Regions from separate parts of the Streptomyces sp. NPDC006012 genome, predicted to be linked through region 2. Evidence: predicted binding sites of a transcription regulator. Region 2 holds the regulator's gene; the other holds the start of a gene.
What was found. Region 2 encodes HrcA, which represses chaperone genes, less so after heat shock. Its sites were predicted from a motif close to TTNGCACTCNGNNNNNCNGAGTGCNAA; they were not measured.

Region 1: a site for HrcA is predicted at 1,558-1,584, ahead of groL (chaperonin GroEL). Genes of this name have one in related genera too.

What each region holds. Positions count from the first base shown of each region.
Region 1 is NZ_JBIAIE010000008.1:238,463-245,878, reverse strand. Features, by position in the region: gene ACFYPJ_RS17830 (MoaD/ThiS family protein) at 197-472, shown strand; gene ACFYPJ_RS17825 (cold-shock protein) at 906-1,109, shown strand; gene groL (chaperonin GroEL) at 1,748-3,370, shown strand; gene ACFYPJ_RS17815 (CopG family transcriptional regulator) at 3,526-3,792, shown strand; gene ACFYPJ_RS17810 (hypothetical protein) at 4,193-5,272, shown strand; gene ACFYPJ_RS17805 (hypothetical protein) at 5,300-6,010, opposite strand; gene ACFYPJ_RS17800 (Uma2 family endonuclease) at 6,149-6,826, opposite strand; gene ACFYPJ_RS17795 (Uma2 family endonuclease) at 6,951-7,416, opposite strand, start outside.
Region 2 is NZ_JBIAIE010000001.1:580,954-588,369, forward strand. Features, by position in the region: gene hemW (radical SAM family heme chaperone HemW) at 1-642, shown strand, start outside; gene ACFYPJ_RS02465 (DUF3097 domain-containing protein) at 712-1,521, opposite strand; gene ACFYPJ_RS02470 (MBL fold metallo-hydrolase) at 1,575-2,297, opposite strand; gene hrcA (heat-inducible transcriptional repressor HrcA) at 2,470-3,486, shown strand; gene dnaJ (molecular chaperone DnaJ) at 3,486-4,622, shown strand; gene ACFYPJ_RS02485 (nitronate monooxygenase) at 4,903-6,021, shown strand; gene ACFYPJ_RS02490 (16S rRNA (uracil(1498)-N(3))-methyltransferase) at 6,018-6,755, shown strand; gene ACFYPJ_RS02495 (hypothetical protein) at 6,852-7,416, shown strand, end outside.

The DNA of each region.
Region 1 (7,416 bases), on a different contig from region 2:
GGGCCGGACGCCTCCGTACGACCGGACGCCTCCGTACGACTGGCCGGCTGCGTGTGACTGGCGGCGCGTCGTCGGCCGATCCTGGCCGAGGCCGCGCCCCAGGCACCGTCCGGAGCCCGTCACGCCCCTTCCGCCTCACCCTCCCTCTTCCCTTCCTCGCCGTACCACCTGTGCACCCGACCGGAGGTCACACCGCATGAGCGTCACCGTTCGAATCCCCACCATCCTGCGTACCTACACCGGCGGTCAGGCCGAGGTGAGCGCCGACGGCGCCAACCTCGGCGAAGTGATCGCCGACCTGGAGAAGAACCACACGGGCATCGCCGCCCGGGTCCTGGACGACCAGGGCCAGCTGCGCCGCTTCGTCAACGTGTACGTGAACGACGACGACGTCCGCTTCGAGCAGGGCCTGCAGACCGTCACCCCGGACGGCGCGGGCGTCTCCATCATCCCGGCCGTGGCCGGCGGCTGACCCCTCATTACTTTCGGTAACGCATATCACCGGCTGTTCATCGGATTGCCCCCTCCGTGAGAGAAGCGGAGGGGACAATTCAGTGGGGTTGAGCGCGGTAGAGTTGGGGAACGCGAGCCCCACGCCCGGGGCACGGGCCCCGGAATCATTCCGCGCGCCCCGCAAGAAGTCGCCAATCTGTGCGCGTTTTTTGTGGCTTTTACTCCTTTCATGGAGCCCGACTTGCCCGGAATTCTGCGGAATTCTCGGGAGATTCCCGACCGGGTACGTCCAGATTTCTCGTCCGATTGACCTGTTGCAGACGGCAGTTGGACAGATACATTCAGCCGCGGTCGACGCGTTCCGGCGCACGCCCCCAACCTTGGGGGGTGAGGTCTGACCCGGGTCCGCGAAGTGCGGATCTGTGCAAGGGCCAGTAATAGGGGAGTTAGGCATGGCTCAGGGCACCGTCAAGTGGTTCAACGCGGAGAAGGGGTACGGCTTCATCGCGGTCGACGGTGGTGCGGACGTCTTCGTCCATTACAGCGCCATTCAGATGGACGGCTACCGCACCCTGGAAGAGGGCCAGCGGGTCGAGTTCGAGATCTCGCAGGGTCAGAAGGGCCCGCAGGCCGACATGGTTCGCGTCACCGCCTGAATTTTCTTGTCGCGAAGGGCTCGCACCTTACGGGTGCGGGCCCTTCGCCATGTCCTTATGTCCTGCGTTTGCTTATGTCCTTATGTCCTGCGCAGGCTCCGTCACCTGTTCCCGGTGTCGTGTCGTTCCGTCACCCGTTTCCGGTGTCGTTCCGTCACCCGTTCCCCGTGTCGTTCCGTCACCCGTTCCCGTCGTTGTTCCGGTTGCCGTCGTTCCGGTTACCGCCTTACCGCCTTACCGCCCGTTCCCGTCGCCGCCCGGGCGCGCCGACGCGTGTTCGCGCACGGCTGAGCGTCCCCCCGACATGCCGGAAGCCGTCCGCTTTCATCCGGAAGCCGTCCGTCCCACCCGTCACCCGACCACCACGCCTTGGTCCCCGCCACGCGGGCGTGCCCACCTCCATCTGTCACCCGACCACCACCCCTTGGTGCCCGAGTCGCGGGCGCGTCTTGCACTCGACCCACCCGAGTGCTAATCATTGGCGTTAGCACTCTGAAGGTGAGAGTGACAACGAAGGACCGGGTCGGTGAGGCCCGCAGGCCAAGTGGGGCAAGGAACCACGAGGCTGGCGAGCCGTCCGTCGCGGGCGCGGGCGCGGTCCGTTGGAATCACCCCCAGTCCTGGAGGGACCACTTCACATGGCCAAGATCATCGCGTTCGACGAGGAGGCGCGGCGCGGCCTTGAGCGCGGTATGAACCAGCTCGCCGACGCCGTCAAGGTCACCCTCGGCCCCAAGGGCCGCAACGTCGTCCTTGAGAAGAAGTGGGGCGCCCCCACGATCACCAACGATGGTGTCTCCATCGCCAAGGAGATCGAGCTGGAGGACCCGTACGAGAAGATCGGCGCTGAGCTGGTCAAGGAAGTCGCCAAGAAGACGGACGACGTCGCCGGTGACGGTACGACCACCGCGACCGTCCTCGCCCAGGCCCTGGTCAAGGAAGGCCTGCGCAACGTCGCCGCCGGCGCCAACCCGATGGCCCTGAAGCGCGGTATCGAGAAGGCCGTCGAGGCCGTCTCCGCCGCCCTGCTGGAGCAGGCGAAGGACGTCGAGACCAAGGAGCAGATCGCCTCCACGGCCTCCATCTCCGCCGCCGACACCCAGATCGGCGAGCTGATCGCCGAGGCCATGGACAAGGTCGGCAAGGAAGGCGTCATCACCGTCGAGGAGTCGCAGACCTTCGGTCTTGAGCTTGAGCTCACCGAGGGCATGCGCTTCGACAAGGGCTACATCTCCGCGTACTTCGCGACCGACATGGAGCGTATGGAGGCGTCCCTGGACGACCCGTACATCCTGATCGCCAACTCCAAGATCAGCTCCGTCAAGGACCTGCTCCCGCTCCTGGAGAAGGTCATGCAGTCGGGCAAGCCGCTGCTGATCATCGCCGAGGACGTCGAGGGCGAGGCCCTGTCGACCCTGGTCGTCAACAAGATCCGCGGCACCTTCAAGTCCGTCGCCGTCAAGGCCCCGGGCTTCGGCGACCGCCGCAAGGCCATGCTCGGCGACATCGCCATCCTCACGGGCGGCGAGGTCATCTCCGAGGAGGTCGGCCTCAAGCTGGAGAACGCGACCCTGGACCTCCTGGGCCGCGCCCGCAAGGTCGTCATCACCAAGGACGAGACCACCATCGTCGACGGTGCCGGCTCCTCCGAGCAGGTCAACGGCCGGGTCAACCAGATCCGCGCCGAGATCGAGAACAGCGACTCCGACTACGACCGCGAGAAGCTCCAGGAGCGCCTGGCCAAGCTCGCGGGCGGCGTGGCCGTCATCAAGGCCGGTGCCGCCACCGAGGTGGAGCTGAAGGAGCGCAAGCACCGCATCGAGGACGCCGTGCGCAACGCCAAGGCGGCCGTCGAGGAGGGCATCGTCGCCGGTGGTGGCGTGGCCCTGCTGCAGACCACCAACGTCTTCGAGAAGCTGGAGCTGGACGGCGACGAGGCGACCGGCGCGCAGGCCGTCAAGCTCGCCCTGGAGGCCCCGCTCAAGCAGATCGCCGTCAACGCCGGCCTTGAGGGCGGCGTCGTGGTGGAGAAGGTCCGCAACCTCACCCCGGGTCACGGCCTGAACGCCGCGACCGGTGAGTACGTCGACCTGGTCGCCGAGGGCATCATCGACCCGGCGAAGGTCACGCGTTCCGCTCTGCAGAACGCCGCCTCCATCGCCGCGCTGTTCCTCACCACCGAGGCCGTCATCGCCGACAAGCCGGAGAAGGCCGCCGCGGCCGCTCCGGGCGGCATGCCGGGCGGTGACATGGACTTCTGATCCTCCGGATCAGCCTGTCCTTTCCGTTCCGAGGGCGGCACTCCTGTCGACGACAGGGGTGCCGCCCTCGGGCGTTTCCGGCGGCCCGCCCGGCAGCAAGCGGCCATGCGACCGCCACGACCTGGGTCAATCCGGTACATGGCTAACGTTGGTGCATGTCCATGAAGCGCACCAACGTCCACGCCGACTCCGAGGATCTGGCCATCATCAACGAGGCCGCCAAACGGCGGGGGATCAGCGCGGCCGAGATCATCCGCCAGGGCATCCACCTCGCGGCCATGACGAACAGGGTCTGGGACGAGCCCCTGTTCTCGCGCACCTTCGAGGGTCCGGGGCGGACCCCGTGCAAGGGCGAGGTCCGTGACACGGTCGCCGACGCGGTACGGCGCGAGGCCGAAACCGAACCTGGAACCCCCTCGTGATCATTGTCGTCGCCGCTTGAGACGCCCTAGCCAGGGCTTGGGGCTGGTGAACCGGTCGTGATTTTCAGCCGTTTCAGAAGGTGGAAGAAACTGGAAGCAAGTGGAAGCTGGACGTAGGGCCGGTCGGACTCAGTGGTGACTTCTGCGCTGTCACCTGCCCGAACACAGGAGGAGTGACTCTCGGATGGTGGAGCGGGCGCGGGACGATTACTCCCCGGCCAGATCTTTCGGCTCGGCGGCAGACAGCGATTCCGGGGGTTCCTATGAGGGCTTCGAGAGTACCCCGGAGGACTTCCGGAGGGCATGGGACGCCTTTCCCGGGAGGATGGTCGGGTCGAACCCGGTGGATACGGTGGGTTCCGGGGAATCCAGATATGGCGTCGCTCCGATATATCTCACGGTGGCCAACAGCGGACCGGCTGCCGACTATCAGATCGCTCACAGGCTGGACCGCGATCCGCTGTACCGCTTCGAGACTCACACGAGGGAGCGCGGCCTCGGAATTGTCTTCAGGGACGGGTTCGAGAATAAAAGCGATAAAGTTCCCTCCAGTATCCAGTACTACCAGAACAACCACAGAGACACGGTGTATGTCAGTTCCAGCCGGGACAGGGATCCGGCAGGACCCAAACCTCTCTGGGTCGATGAGGGGGAATACGCGCGGTACTCCATGCCGAACGTACCCGGAGGGATCGACGTCCTGGCCACTCTCCGCGAGGTGGCGTTCCGCGATCAGCAGGAAATCATCCACTACAAAGGGATATCCACCCTGTACATCGGCGGTGCGGACGTGTTCAGCATGCCGGACGGGCCCGATGCGCACGACCGGCTGATCGGGTCTGCGGACAATCTGCTGGCGGCGCCGGAAGTACGGGAAGTGGGGCGGAGACTGGAATGGGCGCTGACGCCGGAGAAAGTCCGTGCGGCGACGCAGAATGCCAGAGAAGGCCGGGCATCGGAATATGAGCAGTTTCGTCACCAGTATGCCGAGTGGTACGCGCGGTCCGGGCGGCACACCGAACACGCAGGGGCAGACGGAAATCTCTGGTCTTATGCCGAGTGGTGGGCCAGGAATAAGAAGACGGACTCAGAGAATTTTCGGAAATTTTCCCAGGACTGGAACAGCAGTCCTTACCCGTCCTGGAACGACGCGTCGCCCCCGGAGCCGCCGCCTGCGACGCAGGATCTTTACAACGAGGCAAGGCGGGCGAGAGATTCCGTCAGGCAGGATCCCGCTCGATGGCAAAATTACACGAAGATGTATCAGAGGTATCAAGAATTGCATCGGGGTGCTGATGTGCGGCAGAGCCAGCAGAGTCATATGGCCGCCGCGCCTCGGCCACCCGTCACCATGTCGCCTTATCAGTGCGCTCCGCCGCGGCCGGAGGGCCAGGTGGAAAGGGGTAACCTTACCCCGGTCCACCGGGGTAACTCCCAGCCTTCGGGGCGGGGGCGCGGCGCGGGGGGCCCGGCACGCTAGCGGTGGGTGGGTTTCTTTCCTGCCCCTTCAGCGGGCGGATCTCGTATTACGGGCGCGTCCGAGATCGAGGGCAATGTGGCGCGGGGTGGCCGCCGACTGCCCCTGAGTGGGCGGAGCAGGCCGCGACCACTGCGTGCCGGTTCCCTCCGGGAGGAGGGAAGCCACTGAGGCGGCCGACGGCAACAGCCGTTCGGTCGATTCCGCGGCAGCACCGCCGCTGCCCAGCGGCGCTCCGGCGGCACGAGCGTCGCGGGTATCGCGGTTCTGGGCGATCCCTTTTATCTCGCTGAGCCACGTGGCGAAGCGGTTCGCGGTACGCCGCACGGCCAGGGTCGCATCACTCTCAGGCCGCGCAGGACGATCAACTGGCTGCCACAACCTGTCTATCTTCTCCTGCAGGGCAGCGTCCCGCGATCCGTATTCCTTCTCCAGAGCGCCGAACTCGTAGCCCGCCCGGTGCATGTGATGGACCCAAAGATCGGGATTCCAGTAGATCTCGTGATTCTTAAGTGCCGTATTGGCCAACGCCTGCACGGACCTGTCGTAGCCATGAATCTCGGAGTATGTGGCCCGGTGATTTTTAAGTCCGGAACGGTATCCGCGTTCCCATGCTTCCGCCAGCTCGTGTGTATTCTTTCTTGTCGCATTCCGTTGATCATTTTTGTAAACGACATCTCTCGTTTCCTCCCAGAACTCCTTTTCTTCTTCAGGGAGTTCGGCGGCTGTTGGTCGTGGCACGGTGGTCCCTCCTGGTCGAGTCTTCTGCGGCGTTCCAAGACACAACGGATCAGGTCGTCCCACGGTTCACGACAGCCGGTCGAGCGAACCTACGGCTGGCTCATGCTCCACCGCCACCAGCTCTCGACGGGCATGGCGTCAGCCCGCGTACTCCTTGAGTTCTTCGGTGTCGAGGGTGAGGCTCACCGGGGCGGGGAGTTCGACGGTCGTGCCCCAGGGGTACGACTGGGTCTGCCGGTAGCGGCCGTCCTTGGGTTCGCTGTAGACGACGACGGTGGTGGTGTGGTCACGGTCGATGAGCAAGTAGACGGGGATGCTGACCGCTGCGTATCCCACGGGCTTGTCGACTCTGTCTCGCTGGTGGGTGTCGCGGTCGTGGGAGGTGATTTCGACAGCCATGAGGATGCCCTCGGACGCGGACCACTCGCCGTGCCCTTTGAAATGGCCCTTGAGGGCGACGGCTGCGTCCGTGCGGGCGCGGCCCTTGCGGTATGCCTCGGTTCTGACGCCGGATTCGCCGTAGACGCGCAGGTCGGGGCGGTGCTGCATGCACTGCTCCTGCAACCAGATGAGAATCTCCCGGTGGTTGCCGTCTGGCACTGCCTTGACCTCTAGTTTTCCGTTGATGTACTCCAGTCGGACGGTTTCCGGTGCCCGGCGTTCCAGTTCCTCGAATTCTTCGACGCTGAGGGGGTCTTTGGTGTGGACTCGGCCGTCGACGAGTTCGAGGCGTACGCCGTCGGGAGCTGCGTCGGCCAGCTCCTGGAAGTCCTCGACGTGCATCTGAGGGTGTTCGGGGGTGGTGCTGGGGGTCATGGTGTTGCCTCCTCTCCTCCATCGTGCCCCTGGGGGGAGTCGGCGGACCGTAGGAGCGGTCATACAGGTGTCCTCTCTCGTTGCTTCAGGGACATTGCGACCCGGATCGTGCCCGTGCGTCGTTTCAGTCGGCGTAGTCCCTGAGCTTTTCGGTGTCGAGGGTGATGCCCACCGGGGCGGGGAGTTCGACGGTCGTGCCCCAGGGGTACGACTGGGTCTGCTGGTAGCGGCCGTCCTTGGGTTCGCTGTAGACGACGACGGTGTTGTTGTCGCGGTCGATGAGGAGGTAGACGGGGATCTCGGCCGCCGCGTAGCCGACGGGCTTGTCGATGCGGTCGCGCTGGTCGGTGTCGCGGTCGTGGGAGGTGATCTCCACGGTCATGAGAGCGCCTTCGGGGGCGGACCATTCGCCGTGACTCCTGAAGTGGCCCACCGGTGCCAGGAACCCGTCCGTGCGGGCGCGGCCCTTGCGGTATGCCTCGGCCTTGACGCCCCGTTCGGGCATGAGGTTCAGCTCGGGGCGCTGCTGCATGCACTGGCGGAGCAGCCACATGAAGATCTCGCCGTGGTTGCCGTCCGGCACTGCCTTG
Region 2 (7,416 bases):
TACGGCACGCCCGGTGAGTCCGACGACGACTGGCGGGCCTCCCTGGAGGCGGCGCTCGGCGCGGGCCCCGACCACATCAGCGCGTACGCCCTCATCGTCGAGGAGGGCACCCAGCTCGCCCGCCGGATCCGCCGGGGCGAGGTCCCGATGACCGACGACGACGTCCACGCGGACCGCTACCTGATCGCGGAGGAGATCCTCACCGCGGCCGGTCTCGACTGGTACGAGGTCTCCAACTGGGCCGCCTCCGCCGCGAGCCGCTGCCTGCACAACGAGCTGTACTGGCGCGGCGCCGACTGGTGGGGCGCGGGACCCGGCGCGCACTCCCACGTGGGCGGCGTGCGCTGGTGGAACGTCAAGCATCCGGGGGCGTACGCGGCGGCCCTGGCGGCGGGCCGCACCCCGGGCGCCGGACGGGAGATCCTGTCCGACGAGGACCGCCGGGTGGAGCGGATCCTGCTGGAGCTGAGGCTGCGCGAGGGTGTCCCGCTGGACCTGCTGCGTCCCGACGGCCTCGCGGCGGCACGGCGGGCACGGACGGACGGGCTGCTGGAGGCCGCGCCTTACGACGAGGGGCGGGCAGTGCTGACACTGCGGGGGCGGCTGCTGGCGGACGCGGTGGTGCGGGACCTGGTGGACTGATCACCGTCGCGGGTGAATCGGTGCGGAACGCGGGTTCGGTCCCTGCCGTCCGGGACGTTGCCCCCTCCGTCAGACGTCACCGCCGACCGTAACGAAATCGATCAGCTCCTCCACCCGCCCCAGCAACTCCGGCTCAAGATCCTTGTACGACCGCACCCGCGACAAGATCCCCTGCCAGGCCGCCCCGGTGTTCTCCGGCCACCCCAGCGCCCGGCACACCCCCGTCTTCCAGTCCTGTCCGTGCGGTACTTTCGGCCACCCGGCGATGCCCAGGGCGGACGGCTTCACCGCCTCCCAGATGTCGATGTAGGGGTGGCCGACCACGAGCGCGTGCTCGCTCGTCACCGCCTGCGCGATCCGCCACTCCTTCGTGCCGGGGACCAGGTGGTCCACCAGGACACCGAGCCGCGCGTCCGGTCCAGGCGCGAACGAGGCCACGATGGACGGCAGGTCGTCCACGCCCTCCAGGTACTCCACGACCACGCCCTCGATGCGCAGGTCGTCACCCCACACCCGCTCGACCAGTTCCGCGTCGTGCCGGCCCTCGACGTAGATCCGCCCGGCGCGGGCCACACGCGCGCGGGCACCGGGGACGGCGACCGAGCCGGACGCCGTACGGACGGGCCGTACCGGAGCCTCCGGCGGACGCACCAGCGTCACCGCCCGGCCCTCCAGCAGGAAACCGCTCGGCTGGAGCGGGAAGACACGGTGCTTGCCGAAGCGGTCCTCCAGGGTCACCGTGCCCGCCTCGCAGCGGATCACCGCGCCGCAGAAGCCGGTACCGGGCTCCTCCACCACGAGCCCGGCCTCGGCCGGGACCTCGGGGACGGGTCTGGGCTTCTTCCAGGAGGGGGTCAGGTCAGTCGGGTATTGGCGCATTCGGATGACGATAGGAGAAGCCGCCGGGGGACGGTCACGACACGCCGGGACGTTCAGGCCACGCCGAACCGCGCGGCCAGCGCGTCCCGCTGCCCGCGCACGAACTCCGCGTCCACCACCGCTCCGTGGCCGGGCACGTACCGTGCGTCCGGGCCGCCCAGGGCGAGCAGCCGGTCCAGGGCCGCCGGCCAGCGCTCCGGCACGGCGTCCGGGCCCGCCTGCGGCTCGCCGGACTCCTCCACCAGATCGCCGCAGAAGACCACCGTCGGATCGCCCGGGACCAGTACCGCCAGGTCATGGGCCGTGTGACCGGGGCCCACGACCGCCAGCACCGCCCGTCGGCCGCCGCCCAGGTCCAGCGGCCACTCGTCCCGGACCAGGTGGCGGGGGCGGGCCAGGGCGGCCGCCGCCACGGCGGCGAGCCCCGCGTCCAGGCCGTTGTCGACCGCGTCCCGGCGTAGTTCGTCCCGCTCGCGGGTGAACACCGCGTCCACACCGGCGGCCGCGTACACCTCCGCGTCCGGGAACGCCGCGGCGCCGAAGACATGATCGAAGTGGGGGTGGGTGAGCGCGAGATGCGTCACACGGTGGCCGGCGAGTTCCCCGGCCCGCGCCCGCAGCCGCGCGCCTTCCGGCAGGCTGGATCCGGCGTCCACCATGAGCGCCGTGCCCGCCCCGAGAACCAGTCCGGCGGTGCAGTCCCACCCCGGCAGCCGGCACCGGCCCACCCCGGCGGCCACCCGCTCCCAGCCCGCCTCTTCCCAAGTCGCCCTCATACGGCGACGCTAGCGTCCGGGAGGTTCCGGGTACGAACGGACGTGACCAGCCTTGCCCGGGGCGTACCCCACGGCCGTACACTGGGCCAGGGACGCTGGCACTCCCCTGTACAGAGTGCCAGGCGAACCACCCGAAAGGCCGCGGGGACGACATTCTGGAGGTGGGCGCGAGATGCTGAGCGAGCGCAGACTCCAGGTGCTGCGCGCCATCGTCCAGGACTACGTCGGGACCGAGGAGCCGGTGGGTTCGAAGGCCCTCACGGAGCGGCACAACCTCGGTGTCTCCCCGGCCACGGTCCGCAACGACATGGCGGTGCTGGAGGACGAGGGGTTCATTGCCCAGCCGCACACCAGCGCCGGGCGGATCCCCACCGACAAGGGCTACCGGCTGTTCGTGGACAAGCTCGCGGGCGTCAAGCCGATGACCGGGCCCGAGCGGCGTGCCATCCAGAACTTCCTGGACGGCGCCGTCGACCTCGACGACGTGGTGGCCCGGACCGTGCGGCTGCTCGCGCAGCTGACCCGGCAGGTCGCGGTCGTGCAGTACCCGTCCCTGACCCGTTCGACCGTGCGGCACGTCGAACTGCTCGCGCTCGCCCCCGCGCGCGTGATGCTCGTGCTGATCACGGACACCGGCCGGGTCGAGCAGCGGATGATCGACTGCCCGGCGCCGTTCGGCGAGACGTCCCTCGCGGATCTGCGCGCGCGGCTCAACAGCCGGGTCGCGGGCCGTCGCTTCACGGACGTGCCGAACCTGGTCGAGGACCTGCCGGACGCCTTCGAGGCCGAGGACCGCGGTACGGTCTCGACGGTGCTCTCCACCCTCCTGGAGACACTCGTCGAGGAGAACGAGGAGCGGCTGATGATCGGCGGCACCGCCAATCTGACCCGCTTCGGACATGACTTCCCCCTCACCATCCGGCCCGTCCTGGAGGCGCTGGAGGAGCAGGTCGTGCTCCTCAAGCTGCTGGGCGAGGCGAAGGATCCGGGCATGACCGTGCGCATCGGCCACGAGATCGCCCACGAGGGACTCAACTCCACGTCCGTGGTGTCGGTCGGCTACGGTTCGGGCGGCGAGGCAGTCGCCAAGCTCGGCGTGGTCGGCCCGACCCGCATGGATTACCCGGGAACGATGGGAGCGGTACGCGCAGTGGCACGGTACGTCGGACAGATCCTGGCGGAGTCGTAGTGGCCACGGACTACTACGCCGTTCTCGGCGTGCGCCGCGACGCGTCGCAGGAAGAGATCAAGAAAGCCTTCCGACGGCTCGCACGCGAGCTGCACCCGGATGTCAACCCCGATCCGAAGACGCAGGAGCGGTTCAAGGAGATCAACGCCGCTTACGAGGTGTTGTCGGACCCGCAGAAGAAGCAGGTCTACGACCTCGGCGGGGACCCGCTCTCGCAGTCCGGCGGGGCCGGCGCGGGCGGTTTCGGGGCCGGTGGCTTCGGCAACTTCTCCGACATCATGGACGCGTTCTTCGGCACGGCCTCGCAGCGCGGGCCGCGTTCGCGCACCCGGCGCGGCCAGGACGCCATGATCCGGATCGAGGTCGAGCTGGACGAGGCGGCCTTCGGCACGACGAAGGACATCCAGGTCGACACGGCCGTCGTCTGCAAGACCTGCAACGGCGAGGGCGCGGCGCCGGGCACCACCGCCCAGACGTGTGACATGTGCCGCGGGCGCGGCGAGGTGTCGCAGGTGACCCGGTCCTTCCTGGGCCAGGTCATGACCTCGCGTCCGTGCCCGCAGTGCCAGGGCTTCGGCACGGTCGTGCCGACCCCGTGCCCGGAGTGCGCGGGCGACGGCCGGGTGCGCTCGCGCCGGACCCTGACCGTGAAGATCCCGGCCGGCGTCGACAACGGCACCCGCATCCAGCTCGCGGGCGAGGGCGAGGTCGGCCCCGGCGGCGGACCCGCGGGCGATCTGTACGTCGAGATCCACGAGCTGCCGCACTCCACCTTCCAGCGGCGCGGTGACGACCTGCACTGCACGGTGACCATCCCCATGACCGCCGGGGCCCTCGGCACCAAGGTGCCGCTGGAGACCCTGGACGGCCTGGAGGACGTCGACATCCGTCCGGGCACCCAGTCCGGTCAGTCGATCCCGCTGCACAACCGGGGTGTGACGCATCTGCGCGGCGGCGGCCGGGGCGATCTCATCGTGCACGTCGAGGTGCTGACCCCGACCAAGCTCGACCCCGAGCAGGAGCGGGTGCTGCGCGAGCTGGCCAAGCTGCGCGGCGAGGAGCGGCCGCAGGGCCAGTTCCAGCCCGGCCAGCAGGGTCTGTTCTCGCGGCTGAAGGACGCGTTCAACGGCCGCTGACGCGGGCTGGGCGGCGGTGCGGGCCGCGCGGGCCGAATGAGCTGAACGACCCGCCCGGGCCGCCCGAACCCCGCAGACGTACGGCCCGGCTCCCCTGCCGGGAGCGTGGGCAGCGGCCCCCGGGCGGGAGTCGTCACCCCGGGATACTCGCCCCGGCGGAGGACGTCTTCGGCCGCCGGCTGACACGAGCTGCCGGTGGCCATGACCGTCCGTTGCCGGTGGCCTATGCCAAGCCAAGGCCCGATTCGGACTTGTTCGGAGGACGTGACAACATGCCGTCATGTCCTCCGCGCTGACCGATCTCTGCCCACTTCCGATCGTGCAGGCCCCCATGGCGGGCGGAATCTCCGTCCCGCAGCTCGTCGCCGCCGTGTCCGAGGCCGGCGGGCTGGGCTTCCTTGCCGCCGGGTACAAGACCGCTGACGGCATGTACCAGGAGATCAAGCAGATGCGGGCGCTCACGGGCCGCCCCTTCGGGGTGAACGTCTTCATGCCCCAGCCCGAATTCCCCGGCGCGAACGCCGGCGGCACCACGACGGCGGGCGCCGGGCATGCGTCCGCCGCGGTGGAGATCTACGCACAGCAACTGGCCGGCGAGGCCGCCTGGTACGAGATCGACCTCGGCGACCCGGACAGCGGCCGGGACGACGGCTACGAGGCCAAGCTCGCCGTGCTGCTCGACGACCCCGTACCGGCCGTGTCGTTCCACTTCGGCGTCCCGAGCCGCGACGTCATCGACTCGCTGCACCGGGTCGGCACCTTCGCCCTGGTCACCGTGACCACCCCGGAGGAGGCCCAGGCCGTGCGGCAGGCGGGCGCCGACGCGGTGATCGCGCAGGGCGTGGAGGCCGGCGGCCACCAGGGCACCCACCGCGACATCCCGGAGAACGACCACTCCGGCCTCGGACTGCTCTCCCTCGTCGCCCAGATCCGCGACGCCGTGGACATCCCGGTCATCGCGGCCGGCGGGATCATGCGCGGCACACAGATCGCCGCGGTCCTCGCCGCGGGCGCGGACGCCGCCCAGCTCGGCACCGCGTTCCTCGCCACCCCCGAGTCCGGCGCGTCCGCCCTGCACAAGCAGGCCCTGACCAGCCCCCTGTTCACCCGTACTGAGCTGACCCGGGCCTTCACCGGGCGGCCCGCCCGCGGCCTGGTCAACCGGTTCCTGCGCGAGCACGGCCCGTACGCGCCCGCCGCCTACCCCGAGGTCCACCACCTGACCTCGCCGTTGCGCAAGGCCGCCGCCAAGGCCGGTGACGCGCAGGGCATGGCGCTGTGGGCCGGACAGGGGCACCGGATGGCCCGCGACCTGCCCGCCGCCGAACTGGTCGAGGTCCTGGCGGCCGAACTCGCCGCCGCCCGGACAGCGTTGTCATCCGGAGGCGACCGGCGATGACGGCCCCGGTCTTCGTCGTCGAGAGCCTCCGCCCGGACGGCCACCGGTACGTCCTGGACGGGCCCGAAGGCCGTCACGCGGTCTCCGTCAAGCGGCTGCGCCCCGGCGAGGAGGTCGTCCTCACCGACGGCGCCGGACGGTACGCCGTGTGCGAGGTGACCGACACCGAGGGCAAGGACCGGCTGATCGTCCGCCTGACCTCGGTCTCGGAGGAACCGGAGGCCGCCCCCCGGATCACCGTCGTCCAGGCGCTGCCCAAGGGCGACCGGGGCGAGGTGGCCGTGGAGACCATGACCGAGGTCGGCGTCGACGCCGTCGTCCCGTGGCAGGCCGCCCGCTGCATCACCCAGTGGAAGGGCGAGCGCGGCCTGAAGGCGCTCGCCAAGTGGCGGGCCACCGCCCGGGAGGCCGGCAAGCAGTCCCGCCGGGTGCGCTTCCCCGAGGTCGCGGAGCCGGCGACGACCAAGCAGGTGGCCGCGCTGCTCGCCGCGGCCGACTTCGCCGCCGTACTGCACGAGAGCGGCCGGCAGCGGCTGGCCACCGCTGAACTCCCCGTCGACGGCGACATCGTGCTGGTCGTCGGACCCGAGGGCGGCGTCTCCCCGGAGGAACTGGCGGTCTTCGCCCAGGCGGGCGCCGAGCCGTACGTCCTCGGGAGCACGGTGCTGCGCACCTCGACCGCCGGGACCGCCGCCGCGGCCCTGCTGCTGGGCCGCACCGGCCGCTGGTCCTGACCCCGGCCCGGGCGGTCCCGGAGCGGTCTCACACGTACAGGTGACTGGCTGTCAACGGCCTACCGCGGCACCGCAGTCGATGGCACTCTGCCCTGCATGGGGGTATTGAGGCGGATTCGATGCGGGTTGCGCGGTACGCGGCTCGTGGCCGTGGCGGGGCTCGCGGTGCTGGCCGTGGGCGGCACGGTGGCCTGTCAGCCCGGCGGCCTGAACAGCGCGACGGCCGCCTACACCACCGACTGGACCGCGACGGCCCGGCTCGAACGGGAACACATCGGCGTGAGCTGGCTGACCTGCACCGGCGGTGACGCCACGCCGGGCCGCGGCACAGCGGCCGGCACACCGGCCGCCGGGGGGACGCCCTCCGCCACCGAGACCACCGTCGTCTCCGTCGACTGCCAGGGCCGGACGAAGGACGGCCGGATGATCACCGTCACCGGCCGGGTCACCCGGGCCGTCGGCGGCGCCTGCGTGCGCGGCGACCTCGTCGCCGCGGTGGACGGCAAGGAGCGGTTCCGCGCCGGCGGCCTGGGCGACTGCGACGCCACCCCCGGCCCGCCGTACACCCCGCCCGTCACCTACCGCCCTCCGTCCGTCACTTACCGTCCTCCGTCCGTCACGTATCGCCCCCCGGGCGGGCCGCCGCCGGCGCCCACCGTCA